Regions from separate parts of the Streptomyces sp. NBC_00386 genome, predicted to be linked through region 3. Evidence: riboswitches for the same ligand, from Rfam matches in the RefSeq annotation. Region 3 holds a riboswitch; each other region holds the start of a gene.
The links. A riboswitch is a leader RNA that binds a small molecule or an ion and turns the genes downstream of it on or off. The one in region 3 is predicted to bind cobalamin.

Region 1: linked by a shared signal. The riboswitch ahead of OG780_RS31555 (cobalamin biosynthesis protein) and the one ahead of OG780_RS28930 (prenyltransferase/squalene oxidase repeat-containing protein) in region 3 are both predicted to bind cobalamin.
Region 2: linked by a shared signal. The riboswitch ahead of OG780_RS14900 (ribonucleoside-diphosphate reductase subunit alpha) and the one ahead of OG780_RS28930 (prenyltransferase/squalene oxidase repeat-containing protein) in region 3 are both predicted to bind cobalamin.

The regions. Positions count from the first base shown of each region.
Region 1 is NZ_CP107950.1:7,194,807-7,199,389, reverse strand. It holds gene OG780_RS31565 (inorganic phosphate transporter) at 155-1,396, shown strand; gene OG780_RS31560 (hypothetical protein) at 1,417-1,635, shown strand; cobalamin riboswitch at 1,795-1,935, shown strand; gene OG780_RS31555 (cobalamin biosynthesis protein) at 2,043-3,014, shown strand; gene OG780_RS31550 (cobyric acid synthase) at 3,011-4,583, shown strand, end outside.
Region 2 is NZ_CP107950.1:3,428,806-3,433,388, reverse strand. It holds gene OG780_RS14900 (ribonucleoside-diphosphate reductase subunit alpha) at 1-1,676, opposite strand, end outside; cobalamin riboswitch at 1,813-1,961, opposite strand; gene OG780_RS14895 (GNAT family N-acetyltransferase) at 2,014-2,535, opposite strand; gene mctP (monocarboxylate uptake permease MctP) at 2,658-4,268, opposite strand; gene OG780_RS14885 (DUF3311 domain-containing protein) at 4,265-4,528, opposite strand.
Region 3 is NZ_CP107950.1:6,591,691-6,596,273, reverse strand. It holds gene OG780_RS28940 (MBL fold metallo-hydrolase) at 1-849, shown strand, start outside; gene OG780_RS28935 (phosphotransferase) at 995-1,657, opposite strand; cobalamin riboswitch at 1,730-1,875, shown strand; gene OG780_RS28930 (prenyltransferase/squalene oxidase repeat-containing protein) at 1,968-3,206, shown strand; gene OG780_RS28925 (SCO2322 family protein) at 3,203-3,859, shown strand; gene OG780_RS28920 (energy-coupling factor transporter transmembrane component T) at 3,869-4,583, shown strand, end outside.

The DNA of each region.
Region 1 (4,583 bases), 600 kb from region 3:
CCGCATCCGTTCGAACCTGGCGAGCCGCCCATCGACGTAAGCGGAATGACGATCCACTGTTCAGGACACCGTCAAGTCCGACTCAGTTCATCTTCCGTTCACCCAGGTTGCCTACGGTCCCCCTGCCACTGACGTCCAACAGAAGCCTGGGTAAATGGAACACATCACGCTCCTCCTCGGAATCGTGATCGTCACCGCTCTCGTGTTCGATTTCACGAACGGTTTCCACGACACCGCCAACGCGATGGCCACCACCATCTCGACCGGCGCACTCAAGCCCAAGGTCGCGGTGGCCATGTCCGCCGCCCTCAACCTTGTCGGCGCCTTCCTCTCGGTGGAGGTCGCCAACACGATCTCCAAAGGCCTCGTCGATGAATCCGGCATCCAGCCAGAAGTGATCTTCGCCGCCCTCGTCGGCGCGATCCTCTGGAACCTGGTGACGTGGCTCGTCGGACTCCCGTCCAGCTCCTCGCACGCCCTCATGGGCGGCCTGGTCGGCGCCACCATCGCCTCCGCCGGTACCGGCGCCGTGCACGGGGACGTCCTGGTCGGCAAGGTGCTCCTGCCCGCCGTCGCTGCCCCGATCGTCGCCGGTCTGGCCGCGATGTTCGCCACCCGGCTGTCGTACAAGCTCAGTGGCAACGCCGACACCAAGGCCACCAAGAAGGGCTACCGCGCCGGCCAGATAGCCTCCGCGGGCCTGGTCTCGCTGGCCCACGGCACCAACGACGCGCAGAAGACGATGGGCATCATCACCCTGGCCCTGGTCGCCGGTGGCGCCGTCGCTCCCGACTCCGACCCGCCGGTCTGGGTCATCCTCTCCGCCGGTCTGGCCATCGCGCTCGGCACCTACCTGGGCGGCTGGCGCATCATCCGCACGATGGGCAAGGGCCTGACCGACCTCCAGCCGCAGCAGGGCTTCGCCGCCCAGACCAGCGCGGCGACGGTCATCCTGGCCTCCTCGCACATCGGTTTCTCCCTCTCCACCACGCACTCGGTCTCCGGCTCCGTGATGGGCGCGGGCCTCGGCCGCAAGGGCGGTGTGGTCCGCTGGTCCACCGCCAAGCGGATGGTCGTCGCCTGGATCCTCACGCTGCCCGCCGCCGCCCTGGTCGGCGCGCTCGCCGAATGGGTGACCGGTTTCGGCGCCTGGGGCACCACGCTGGTCGCCGTGTTCCTGGTCGGTTCGAGCTTCGCGATCTGGCGCCGCTCGCGCCGCGAGGTGATCGACCACAACAACGTGAACGACACCGAGGAGCCCGCCGGTGTGGTGACCACGGCCATCGCCGCCGTCACCCCGCCCCCGGCCGGCACCGTGGCCGAAGGCCTCACGGCCACCATCCCGGCTCCGGCCGAGCCCGCGGCGAACCCGTCGGCGCCGTCCCGAGTGGCCTGAGAACCGAAGGAAGAAACAGCATGAGCATCGACTGGTCAGCCCTCGGGTCCGTCTTCGGGGTCAGCCTCGGAGTGACCGTGGCCCTCGTCGCCCTCTTCACCCTCGGCGTAGCCGGCCTCTCCAAGAAGGAGTCCGCCCAGGGCGGATCCGCGGTCGCGGCGGCCACCGGCGCGTACGTCTGCTTCGCGGCCTGCGCCGCGGCGGTGGCGTACGGCATCTCCCTGATCATCACCAAGTAGCCCGGCAGGCGCCGCCCGGAACCGGGCTGCGCCGAGCGGTACCGCGCGTGGGGTGCGGGACGGATCACCGTCCCGCACCCCACGCGTATGCCGTCCCGCCCCCACGCGTATGTGGGCCTGCGCACACTGTCCCTCCGCAGGTCAACAGCCAGTTGACGGCCGTTCTCACCCCGTGGTGGACTGCCGGAGCCAAGTACGGCGGCATGAGAGGAAGCCGGTGCGAATCCGGCGCGGTCCCGCCACTGTCATCGGGGAAGAAACTCCCCGGGAGCCAGGAACTCTCACCGCCGGTCTCGTCGAACCAGGGCGTGGACACCCTGAGTGAGGACATATCGCCATGCGCGGCTGCCCGTTGCCCGTTTCGCTGAGTACGAGGGTTCCGCTCCACCCCACGGCCGGCTGACCCCGTGCGTGCCGATCGCGTCTTCGCGTACGGCGCCGCCGCCGGCCTCCTCGGCGACCTGCTGCTCGGCGATCCCCGCCGAGGGCATCCGGTCGCCGCGTTCGGGCGGGCCGCCGCGGTCGTGGAGCGGACACTGTGGCGGGACCACCGCGGGTGGGGCGCCCTGCACACCGCCGTCTGCGTCGGCGGTGCCACCGGACTCGCCGCGCTCGCGAGCCATTGCGTACGCGGCTCACGTACCGCCTCCGTCGCCCTGACCGCCGCCGCCACCTGGGCCGTCGTCGGGGGAACCTCCCTCGGCCGCGAGGCGCGGGCGGTCGGCGGCGCGCTCGCGGCCGGTGATCTCGACGCGGCCCGGGAGCGGCTGCCGCACCTGTGCGGACGCGATCCGCAGGCGCTGGACGCCGACGGCGTCGCGCGCGCCGTCGTCGAGTCCGTCGCCGAGAACACCTCCGACGCCGTCGTGGGCGCCTTGGTCTGGGGCGCCGTCGGCGGTGTGCCGGGACTTGTCGCCTTCCGCGCCGTGAACACGCTCGACGCGATGGTCGGACACAAGTCCCCCCGCCACCGGCGCTACGGCTGGGCCTCCGCCCGGCTCGACGACGTCGCCGGCTGGCCCGGAGCCCGGCTGACCGCCGTCCTCGCGGCCGTGGCCGGATCCGACCCGCGCGGTGCCGTACGCGCCTGGCGCGCGGATGCCCGCAAGCATCCGAGCCCCAACGCCGGGCCCGTGGAGGCCTCGTTCGCGGGCGCGCTCGGTGTGCGGCTCGGCGGCACCCTCTCGTACGGCGGACGCGTCGAGCACCGGCCCGTGCTCAACGGCGCGGGGCGCGCCGTCCACGTCCACGACATCGAACGGGCCGTACGGCTCTCCCGGCGCGTCGGCTGGCTCGCGCTCGGCGTGAGCGCCGCCGGCCGGATTCTGCTCACCGGAACCGGACGGGTTCCGGCCACCAGGAAGGGACGCACCGCATGAGCGGCGGGCTGCTGATCGCCGGAACCACCTCGGACGCCGGCAAGAGTGTCGTGACCGCCGGGATCTGCCGGTGGCTGGCGCGCCAGGGCGTCAAGGTCGCGCCCTTCAAGGCGCAGAACATGTCACTGAACTCGTTCGTGACGCGCGAGGGCGCCGAGATCGGGCGGGCGCAGGCCATGCAGGCGCAGGCCGCCCGCGTGGAGCCGACCGCGCTGATGAATCCCGTGCTCCTCAAGCCGGGCGGCGACCGCACCAGTCAGGTCGTCCTGATGGGCAGACCGGTGGGCGAGATGAGCGCGCGCGGGTTCTTCGGAACGGCCGGACCCTCGGAGCGGCCGCCGTCGGCCGAAGCGTCCGCCGCGTCCGCCGGGGACAGGCTGCGCGGGGGACGCCAGGAAGCACTCCTGGCGACCGTCCTCGACTGTCTGGCTCAGTTGCGGGGCACGTATGACGCGGTGATCTGTGAGGGAGCCGGCAGCCCGGCCGAGATCAATCTGCGGCGCACCGACATCGTCAACATGGAGGTGGCGCGGAACGCGGGGCTTCCCGTGCTCGTCGTCGGCGACATCGACCGGGGCGGGGTGTTCGCCTCGTTCTTCGGGACGGTCGCGCTGCTGTCGCCCGAGGACCAGGCGCTCGTCGCCGGGTTCCTCGTCAACAAGTTCCGGGGCGACGTCAGTCTGCTGGAGCCCGGTCTCGACATGCTGCACGGCCTGACCGGGCGGCGCTCCTACGGCGTCCTGCCCTTCCGGCACGGACTCGGCATCGACGAGGAGGACGGCCTGCGCGTCTCGCTGCGCGGGGCCGTCCGCGAGTCGGCCGTCTCCTCCCCCGTCGGCGAGGACATCCTGCGGGTCGCCGTCTGCGCGGTCCCGCTGATGTCCAACTTCACCGACGTGGACGCGCTGGCCGCCGAACCGGGTGTCGTCGTGCGGTTCGTGGACCGGGCCGAGGAGCTGGCCGACGCGGATCTCGTCATCGTGCCCGGGACCCGGGGCACGGTGAAGGCACTCGCGTGGCTGCGCGAGCGCGGTCTCGCGGAGGCGATCGCGCGCCGGGCCGCCGAAGGGCGTCCCGTGCTCGGCATCTGCGGTGGCTACCAGATCCTCGGACAGCACATCGAGGACGAGGTCGAGTCGCGCGCCGGTCATGTCGACGGGCTCGGACTCCTGCCCGTACGCGTGCGGTTCGCGCGGGAGAAGACGCTGACGCGGCCGGTCGGCGAGGCCCTCGGCGAACATGTCGAGGGGTACGAGATCCATCACGGCGTCGCCGAAGTCACCGGCGGCGAGGCGTTCTTCTCCGATGACCAGGGACACAGCCTGGACGGGTGCCGGGTCGGCGCCGTCTGGGGCACGCACTGGCACGGATCACTTGAGTCGGACGGTTTCCGGCGGGCCTTCCTGCGCGAGGTGGCCGCCGCCGCGGGCCGTCGCTTCGTACCGGCCCCGGGCACGTCGTTCGCGGCGCTGCGCGAGGAGCAGCTCGACCTGCTCGGCGACCTGATCGAGGAACACGCGGACACGGACGCGCTGTGGCGGCTCATCGAGTCCGGCGCGCCGCAAGGAC
Region 2 (4,583 bases), 3.2 Mb from region 3:
CCGTTGCGCTCGGCGAGGTCCGCGGACGCCTCGTAGGAGGCGAGCATGATGCGCTCGGCGATCCGGGTGGACAGCGCGCGGGCCTCGGGCGAGTCGAAGGGCAGCCGCAGCTTGAAGAAGACGTCCTGGAGACCCATCGCGCCGAGGCCCACCGGACGCCACTTGGCGTTGGAGCGGCCCGCCTGCTCGGTCGGGTAGAAGTTGATGTCCACGACACGGTCGAGGAAGGTGACCGCGGTGCGCACGGTCTCGTCGAGCCGTTCCCAGTCGATGTCGTCACCGACCACGAACGCGCCCAGGTTGACCGAGCCCAGGTTGCAGACCGCCGTCTCCCCGTCGTCCGTCACCTCCAGGATCTCGGTGCACAGGTTCGAGGAGTGAACGGTGTGACCCGGCTCCGCCGTCTGGTTGGCCGTGCGGTTGGCGGCGTCCTTGAAGGTCATCCAGCCGTTGCCGGTCTGCGCGAGGGTGCGCATCATCCGGCCGTACAGGTCGCGGGCCGGGATGGTCTTCCTGGCGAGGCCCGCCTCCTCGGCCTTGCGGTACGCGGCGTCGAACTCGTCACCCCACAGGTCGACCAGCTCCGGCACGTCGGCGGGGGAGAACAGCGACCAGACGCCGTCCTCGTTCACCCGGCGCATGAACTCGTCCGGGATCCAGTGCGCGAGGTTCAGGTTGTGCGTACGCCGGGCGTCCTCACCGGTGTTGTCGCGCAGCTCCAGGAACTCCTCGATGTCGGAGTGCCAGGTCTCCAGGTACACCGCGGCCGCGCCCTTGCGCCGGCCGCCCTGGTTCACCGCGGCGACCGAGGCGTCGAGCGTCTTGAGGAACGGGACGATGCCGTTGGAGTGCCCGTTGGTGCCGCGGATCAGCGAACCGCGCGAACGGATACGGGAGTACGAGAGGCCGATGCCGCCCGCGTGCTTCGACAGGCGCGCCACCTGGTGGTAGCGGTCGTAGATGGAGTCCAGCTCGTCCAGCGGGGAGTCGAGGAGGTAGCAGGACGACATCTGCGGGTGCCGCGTACCGGAGTTGAAGAGCGTGGGGGAGGAGGGGAGATAGTCCAGGCGGCTCATGAGCCGGTAGAGCGCGGCGACTTCGTCCACCGAGCGGGCGGTGTCGTCCTCGGCGAGGCCGGAGGCCACCCGGAGCATGAAGTGCTGGGGCGTCTCGACGACCTTGCGGGTGATCGGGTGCCGGAGCAGATAGCGGCTGTGCAGCGTGCGCAGCCCGAAGTAGCCGAAGCGGTCGTCGCCCTCGGAGTCGATGAGCGCGTCGAGGCGGGCCGTGTGCAGCCGGACGAACGCGGCCGTGCGGTCGGCGATCAGGCCCTCGCGGTGGCCGACGACGACCGACTCGGAGAAGGTCGTGACGCCCTGGGAGGCGGCCTCCTCGGTGATGGTGATCGCCAGCAGACGGGCGGCCAGCCGGGAGTAGACGGGATCCTCGGAGATGAGACCCGCGGCCGCCTCGGTGGCCAGTTCGCGCAGCTCGGCCTCGTCGGCGCGGGCGGACCGGCCGCGCAGCGCCGCGGCGGCGACCCGGCCGGGGTCGGCGTCGGGGAGGTCGGCGGTGAGATCGGTCAGGGTCCGCAGCAGCGCGGTTCCGGGACCGTCGGTCTTCACCCGGGCCTGCTGCGCGGTCACTGAAGCCGGATCGGCTGGCGCGATGGTCACGTGGGGATCTCCCTCGCTCGGCACGGGGCCTTGCGGGCAGGAGCGGGGCACACGGGAGCGCTTCAGGGCAGCAGCGCACCGCGCGTCCACCAGCCCATTCCGCGAGGCCCGGACGTCGTCGGCACCCGGGCCGGACGGCCGGGGCGCGCTGTCGGCAGGTCCTCGGACTGACACGAGAGCGGGCCCGCACACACGCGAACACGCACAAGTACACCGTTGCGGGACAGTTCCGGATTCGCACCGGATTCCCCTGCGGCGACAGCGACCATGAGCATACATCTTGTGCCGGGCTTCGGGACTGCCCCCACATCTTGTGTCCGCTTGGTGCCGAAGAGCGCTACGGAGTGTGTCGGAGCGTCAACTCGTAAGTGAGCAGCCGGATGTCGTCGAGCTCCGGAAGCGGGTTCCGGTCGCGGTCGGGCGTACGGGTGAAGCCCACGCGCTCGTAGACGCGGTGGGCGCTGTGCAGGCTGCCCTGGGTGGACAGCACCACGCGCGTACAGCCGCCCTCCAGAGCCCGTGCCCGCCCGACACAGGCGCGCACGAGGGCTTCACCGGCACCCCGGCCGCGTGCCTCCCGTGCGACCGCGAGCATCCGGATCTCGGCCTCCCCGGCGCGCGCGAAGTCGGCCATGGGGCTGCCGTCCGTCACGAAGGTCACACTGCCGAGCACCCGCTCCCCGTCCACGGCGACCAGCACTTCGGAGACGGCCGCGCGCTCCGCGACGCCTCGCAGCTTTCCGAGGTACGGGTCGCTCTCCCCGAAGTCGAGCAGTCCGTCGCCGAGACAGGCCTCGGCCGTGATCTCGGCCACCGTGGGGTACTCCTCTGGCCGCGCGGGCCGGATGACGATGTCCATGCGGGTGAGTGTGCCCGACCGGCACGGCGACGGGCCGCCGGTTTTCACCGGCGGCCCGTCGTTCCCGGCCGTCGCCCGGACCTGCCCCGTGACCCCGCGGCCAGGACAGGTCTCCGGCTCTCCTAGTGGCTCGCGTCCGCCGTGGCCGGCGGGAGTTCCGTCTCGACGCCCGCGTCGCCCGCGTCGGCCGTGTAGTCCCCGGGCGAGGTCTCGTCCACGCCCTCCGGGGCCTTGAGCGCCCTGAGGGCGAAGGTGAGGACGACGGCCACGGCCACGTTCAGGACGAACGCCGTCAGGCCGATGTAGCCGATCTCCCCGATCCCGGGGATCTCCTTCGAGCTGCCGCCGAAGTGCTTCTGGGTCGGGGAGGCCACTCCGTAGGCGGCGATCGTGCCGTAGAGCATGCCGACCGCCCAGCCGCCCAGCAGCGCCCAGCGGTGGAACCAGCGGGTGAACAGCCCGCCGACCAGGGAGGGGAAGGTCTGCAGGATCCAGATGCCGCCCAGCAGCTGGAAGTTGATCGCGACGGTCTTGTCCATGGTCAGGACGAAGACCAGCGCGCCCACCTTCACCAGCAGCGAGACCAGCTTGGAGACCTTGGTCTCCTGCCGCGGGGTCGCGTCCGGGTTGATGAAGTCCTTGTAGATGTTGCGGGTGAAGAGATTCGCGGCCGCGATCGACATGATGGCCGCCGGGACGAGCGCGCCGATCCCGATGGCGGCGAAGGCGACGCCGGCGAACCAGTCGGGGAACATGTTCTCGAAGAGCTGGGGGATGGCGAGCTGGCCGTTGGTGACCTTGACGCCGGCCGCGATCGCCATGAACCCGAGCAGGGCGAGCAGGCCCAGCATCAGCGAGTACAGCGGCAGGATCGTCGTGTTGCGGCGGATCACCTCCCGGCTGCGGCCGGACAGTGTGGCCGTGACCGAGTGCGGATACATGAACAGCGCCAGCGCCGAGCCGAGCGCGAGGGTGGCGTACGTCCACTGGCCCGCCTCGGCGGGGACGAGCCCCCCGGCGCCCGCGGCCGTGTACTTGTCGCTCGCCGCCTTGAAGATCTCGTCGAAGCCGCCCAGCTTGATCGGGATGTAGATGACGGCCACCGCGATCACGATGTAGATCAGGGCGTCCTTCACGAACGCGATCAGAGCGGGGGCCCGCAGGCCCGAGGAGTAGGTGTACGCGGCCAGCACGCCGAAGGCGATGAGGAGCGGCAGGTCCTTGACGAACCAGTTGGCACTGTCGCCGCCGCCCACGCCCATCACGTCCAGGACGGCCTGGATGCCGACGAGCTGGAGCGCGATGTACGGCATGGTGGCCAGGATGCCGGTGACGGCCACGGCGAGGGACAGGCCCTTGGAGCCGAAGCGGCCGCGCACGAAGTCCGAGGTCGTGACATAGCCGTGCCGGTGGGAGACCGACCACAGGCGGGGCAGGAAGGTGAAGATCAGCGGATAGACCAGGATCGTGTACGGCACGGCGAAGAAGCCGGCCGCGCCCGCCGCGTAGATCGCCGCGGGCACCGCGACGAAGGTGTACGCCGTGTAGAGGTCGCCGCCGAGCAGGAACCAGGTCACCCAGGTGCCGAAGGACCGTCCGCCCAGGCCCCACTCGTCGAGGGTGTGCTCGTCGGCGGCTCTGCGCCAGCGCGCGGCCAGGAAGCCCAGGACCGTGACGGCCAGGAAGAAGAAGACGAAGACACCGAGGGCGACGCCGTTCACACCGTCCTTCATGCCTCCGCACCTTCCTTCGCCGAGGTGCGGGCCCGCTGGTCACGTCGCCAGAGCTGGTACGCGACCACCGTCAGCAGCGTGGAAAGGGGTACCCACAGCAGTTGGTACCAGTAGAAGAACGGGATGCCGATGAACGCCGGGTCGGTCTTCGTGTAGGAGCCGACCCACAGCATCGCCCCGAAGGGCGCGAGCAGACAGAGGGCGATCACCACACGTACCGGTGTCACCACTGGTGGTTTCACTTCGGGCAGGTCTGACATAGGGCGGCTCCGTCCCCTCATCGATCACCTGGGCAACGCGCAGGCAATCTAGGGG
Region 3 (4,583 bases):
GACCACCACGGTCTGTCGGGCCGGGTCCGGGAGGCGTCCGGTGCCTGGATCGCGATGCACGCCGCCGACGCGGCGATCGTCCGGCGCACCCGGGAGACCCGGCCCGAGGGCTGGTTCGCCTACATGGCCGCCAAACTGGAGGCCTCCGGAGCCCCGGAGGAGCATGTCGCCCCGCTCCGCGAGGCACCCCGCTCGCTCCGCCGCCCCAGCACCCTGCCCGGCTTCTCCCCCGCGCTGCCCGACCGTGAGATCGTCCCCGGCGAACTCCTGCCCCTGCCCGGCCGCCGGCTGCGTGCCGTCTGGACCCCCGGCCACACACCCGGGCACGTCTGCCTCCACCTGGAGGAGGCCCACCCTGACCGGCTGCCCGGCAACGGACGTCTGTTCTCCGGCGACCACCTGCTGCCGAGGATCACCCCGCACATCGGTCTCTACGAGGACCCGGACACCCACGGGCGCCCTCCCTACGCGACCGGGATCGAGGGCCTCGGGGAGATCGCCGACCCGCTCGGCGACTACCTCGACTCCCTGGAGCGCGTCGGCCGTCTCGCCCCCGCCGAGGTCCTCCCCGCCCACCAGCACGTGTTCACCGACGCCCCGTCCCGGGTCGCGGAGTTGCTCGCGCACCACGAGGAGCGGCTGACCGGCCTGCTCACGCTGCTCTCCGTACCGCTCACGCCCTGGCAGCTCGCCGAACGCATGGAGTGGAACCGCCCCTGGGCCGACATCCCCTACGGATCACGGAACATCGCGGTCTCCGAGGCCGAGGCCCACATCCGCCGACTGGTGAAACTGGGCCGGGCGGAAGCGGTGACGGGCAGCGACCCGGTGACCTACACGGCGGTGTGACACGGCCCCACCGACCCAGCCCGGCCGAGCCCACACCCGGCCTATCACCCAGCCCGCCCGAGCCCACGCACTCCGATCACCCGGCCCGGCGTCACCCGCCCCGGCCGATCACTCAGCCCGACAGCTCCCGCGCTCAGCCGATCGCTCAGCCCAGCAGCTCCCGTATCAACGCGTCCGCCTCGCCCAGGAGTCCGACCTCACGCGTGCTCATCGTCGGGTTGGCCGCCCTGCGCGACCCCGCTTCCACGAGTCCCGCCTCGGTCACCTGGTCCTCGTTCCCGTCGAGCAGCGCCTCCAGCGTCTCCTCGGCCACGCCCCCGATCGCCTCGCCGCCGACGGCGACCTGGGCGAGGATCACGGCGGACATGGCCCAGTCGAGACCGGGTGCCCCCTCCTCCGCGTTGGACCAGTCGATGACCTTCGGCCCGTCCGGGGTGAGCATCACGTTGTCGGGGTGCAGATCCAGGTGCAGCACACGGACGGCGGGGTCGGCGGAGAGCCGCGCGGGCACGACGTGCAGCTTGCGCAGCAGCCTGGCCAGGGTGAGGCCCGCTTCCTGGGCGGAGAGCAGGCCCTGGCCGAAGGCCTCCAGCATGGTCGGCCCGGACAGCCGCTCCATCACCAGGTCCCCGCCGGTCGCGGCCCGCACCCCCGGCACCGGATAACCGTGCGAGCGCACGTGCTGCATCACGGCCGCCTCGGCCGTCGCGTCGCCCCAGCCCTCGCGGTCCCGCCGCAGCACCCACGCCTCGTCGATCTCGTAGACGTCCGCCGAACGCCCCGAGCCGAGCAGTCTCCCCGTTCGCATGACCCGAACCTAGCGGATGTCGCCCAGGTCACTCCGGGCCCGTGCCCCAGGCAACACCCGGCGGAATCCGGGCGGCCGGTAGAGTGTGCGCGTCGTCATCACACCCTTACGAGGAGAAGCCGGTGCGAATCCGGCGCTGACCCGCAACCGTGATCCACTTCGGTGGTGAGCCGGATCGCCTCGCACGGGACGTGACCGGCTCGCGCCCTCGGCAGCCCGCCGACGGCCGGCATCGTCGAGGGATACGGAGCCGGAGCCGCCCGGATACCCCAGCGTGCCCGGTGCTGCCCGGCTCCCCGCAGGGAGAGTCATGTTTGTTCGCCGCACCGCAGCGGTACTGGCCGCCACCGCCGTCATCGGGGCGGTCGTCGCACCGGCCGCCTCCGCCGACTCCTCCCCGTCGCCGTCGCCCTCGGTGGCGCTGCCCTCGGGCCTGTTCGGCTCCGGCGACCCGACCTACGACGGCGTGTGGCGCCAGTCGCTCGCGCTGCTCGCGCAGCACACCGTCGGTGTGCGGCCCGCCGAGAAGGCCGTGGACTGGCTGACCGGCCAGCAGTGCGCGAACGGTGCCTTCGCCGCGTACCGCGCCGACGCGACCGCCGCGTGCGACGCGAAGACGCAGGTCGACACCAACAGCACCGCGGCCGCCGTCCAGGCCCTCGCCGCACTCGGCGGGCACGACGACGCCACCGGCAAGGCCGTCACCTGGCTGAAGTCCGCGCAGAACAAGGACGGCGGCTGGGGCTACATGGCCGGCGGACCCAGCGACACCAACTCGACGTCCGTCGTCATCGGCGCGCTGAAGGCGGTCGGCAAGAAGCCCGCGAGCGTCTCCAAGGACGGCAAGTCCCCCTACGACGCCCTGCTGAAGCTGTCGATGCCCTGCGAGGGCGAGGGCGGCGGCGCCTTCGCCTACCAGCCCGACAAGAAGGGCAAGCTGGCGGCGAACGCGGACGCGACCGCGGCGGGCGTGACGGCCGGCATGGGCCAGGGCTTCGCGGCGGCGACCGGCTACGCGTTCGACCTCACGGGTTGCCACGTCCTCGACACTCCCGACATGGCGACCGCGGCGGGGAACGGCGCCGGCTATCTCGCCAAGGCGCTGGCGAAGACCTCGTACCTGAAGTCCGCGCTCCCCGGCGCCGCGGACCAGCCCGACTACGGCAACACGGCGGACGCGGTCGTGGCCCTGTCGGCCATCGGTGCGACGAAGACCGCGCAGAAGCCGCTCGCCTGGCTGGAGAAGAACTCCGCGGACTGGGCGGCCAAGTCCGGCCCCGCCGCGTACGCGCAGCTGATCTTCGCCGCGCACACCTCCGGCACCGACCCGCGCGACTTCGGCGGCAAGGACCTCGTGGCCCAGCTCAACGCCACCGGCCCGGCGCCGGCCGCGGCGGGCGCCTCGGCGAGCCCGAGCGAGAAGAAGAACGACGAGAAGAAGGACGACGGCAACGGGCTCGGCGTCTGGTGGATCGTCGGCGTCGGCCTGGTCGCGGGCATCGGCATCGGCTTCCTGATCAGCGGCCGCAACAAGAAGCGCCAGCTGTGACCGCCCGTCGGACGACCGCGCCCCTTCTGGCCCTGGCGCTGGCTCTCCTGCTCCTCGTCCTCGGCGGCGCGGGGCAGGCCGGAGCCGTCGGCTACCGCTACTGGTCCTTCTGGGACCTGACCGGCGGGAAGTGGACCTACGCCACCCAGGGTCCGTCGACCGCGCGGCCGTCCGACGGCGACGTCCAGGGCTTCCGCTTCGCGGTGAGCGAGGACTCCCAGCACGCCGTACAGCCGCGCGGGGAGCGGGAGTTCGCCGCGATATGCGCCAAGACGCCCGCCCGGCACGGCAAGAAGCGGGTGGCCCTGGTCATCGACCCGGGTACGGCCGCCGACGCGCCGTCCGGTGAGCAGCCGCCGTCCGCGCGCACCGCCTGCGCCCAGGTCTCCCCCGACGCGAGCACCGCGGAGGCCCTGGCCGCGGTCGCGGGCCCCCTGCGCTACGACACCAACGCCCTGCTGTGCGCCATCACGGGCTATCCGCGGACGGGCTGCGGCGACCCGGTCGCGGCCGGCGGACCGACCGCGTCCGCCCGCCCGCACACCTCAGCACCGACCCGGCAGGGCCCTTCGGTGGGCCTGCTCGCGGGAGCGGCCGCGGTGGCCGTGCTGGGTGCGGCGGCCGTCTGGCAGGCCCGTCGGCGCAGGGGCTAGGCGCAGGTCATGACCGAGTCCGACCGCCCCACCGCCTCCACGGGCGACCGCCCCACGGCGCGATGGGGCTCCGCCCTGCCCGAACGGGACCGGAAACCCCGGGTGTCGGCCCCCAGGCGCCCGGCCCCGGACCCGGACCCGGACGCGAACGCGGATGAGACGACGGCCCCGCCGAGCACCGACCCGGTGGGGCCGTCGCCGAACTCCCGCCCCCGCGCTCTCCCCTTCTCCCTCCCCCGCAGCCGTACGAGCGGCACGAGCGGTACGCGTACCGTCTCCGTCGCGAACCGGGCCGACGCCCTGCACCCCGGGGCCTGGTGGATCTGGGCGCTGGGGCTCGGTACGGCGGCCTCCCGCACCACGAATCCGCTTCTGCTCGCGCTGCTCATGGCGGTGGCGGGGTTCGTGGTGGCCACTCACCGCACCGACGCCCCCTGGGCCCGCTCCTACACCGCGTTCGTGAAACTGGCGGCGGCCGTCCTCGTCATCCGCCTGGCCTTCGCCGTCTTCCTCGGCTCCCCGATCCCCGGCACGCACGTGATCGTCACCCTCCCCGAGGTCCCCCTCCCGCACTGGGCACAAGGGGTGCGCATCGGCGGCCGGGTCACCGCCGAGGGCCTGCTCTTCGCGCTCTACGACGGCCTGAAGCTGGCCGCCCTGCTCGTCTGCGTCGGCGCGGCCAACGCCCTCGCCAACCCGGCACGGCTCCTCAAGTCGCTGCCGG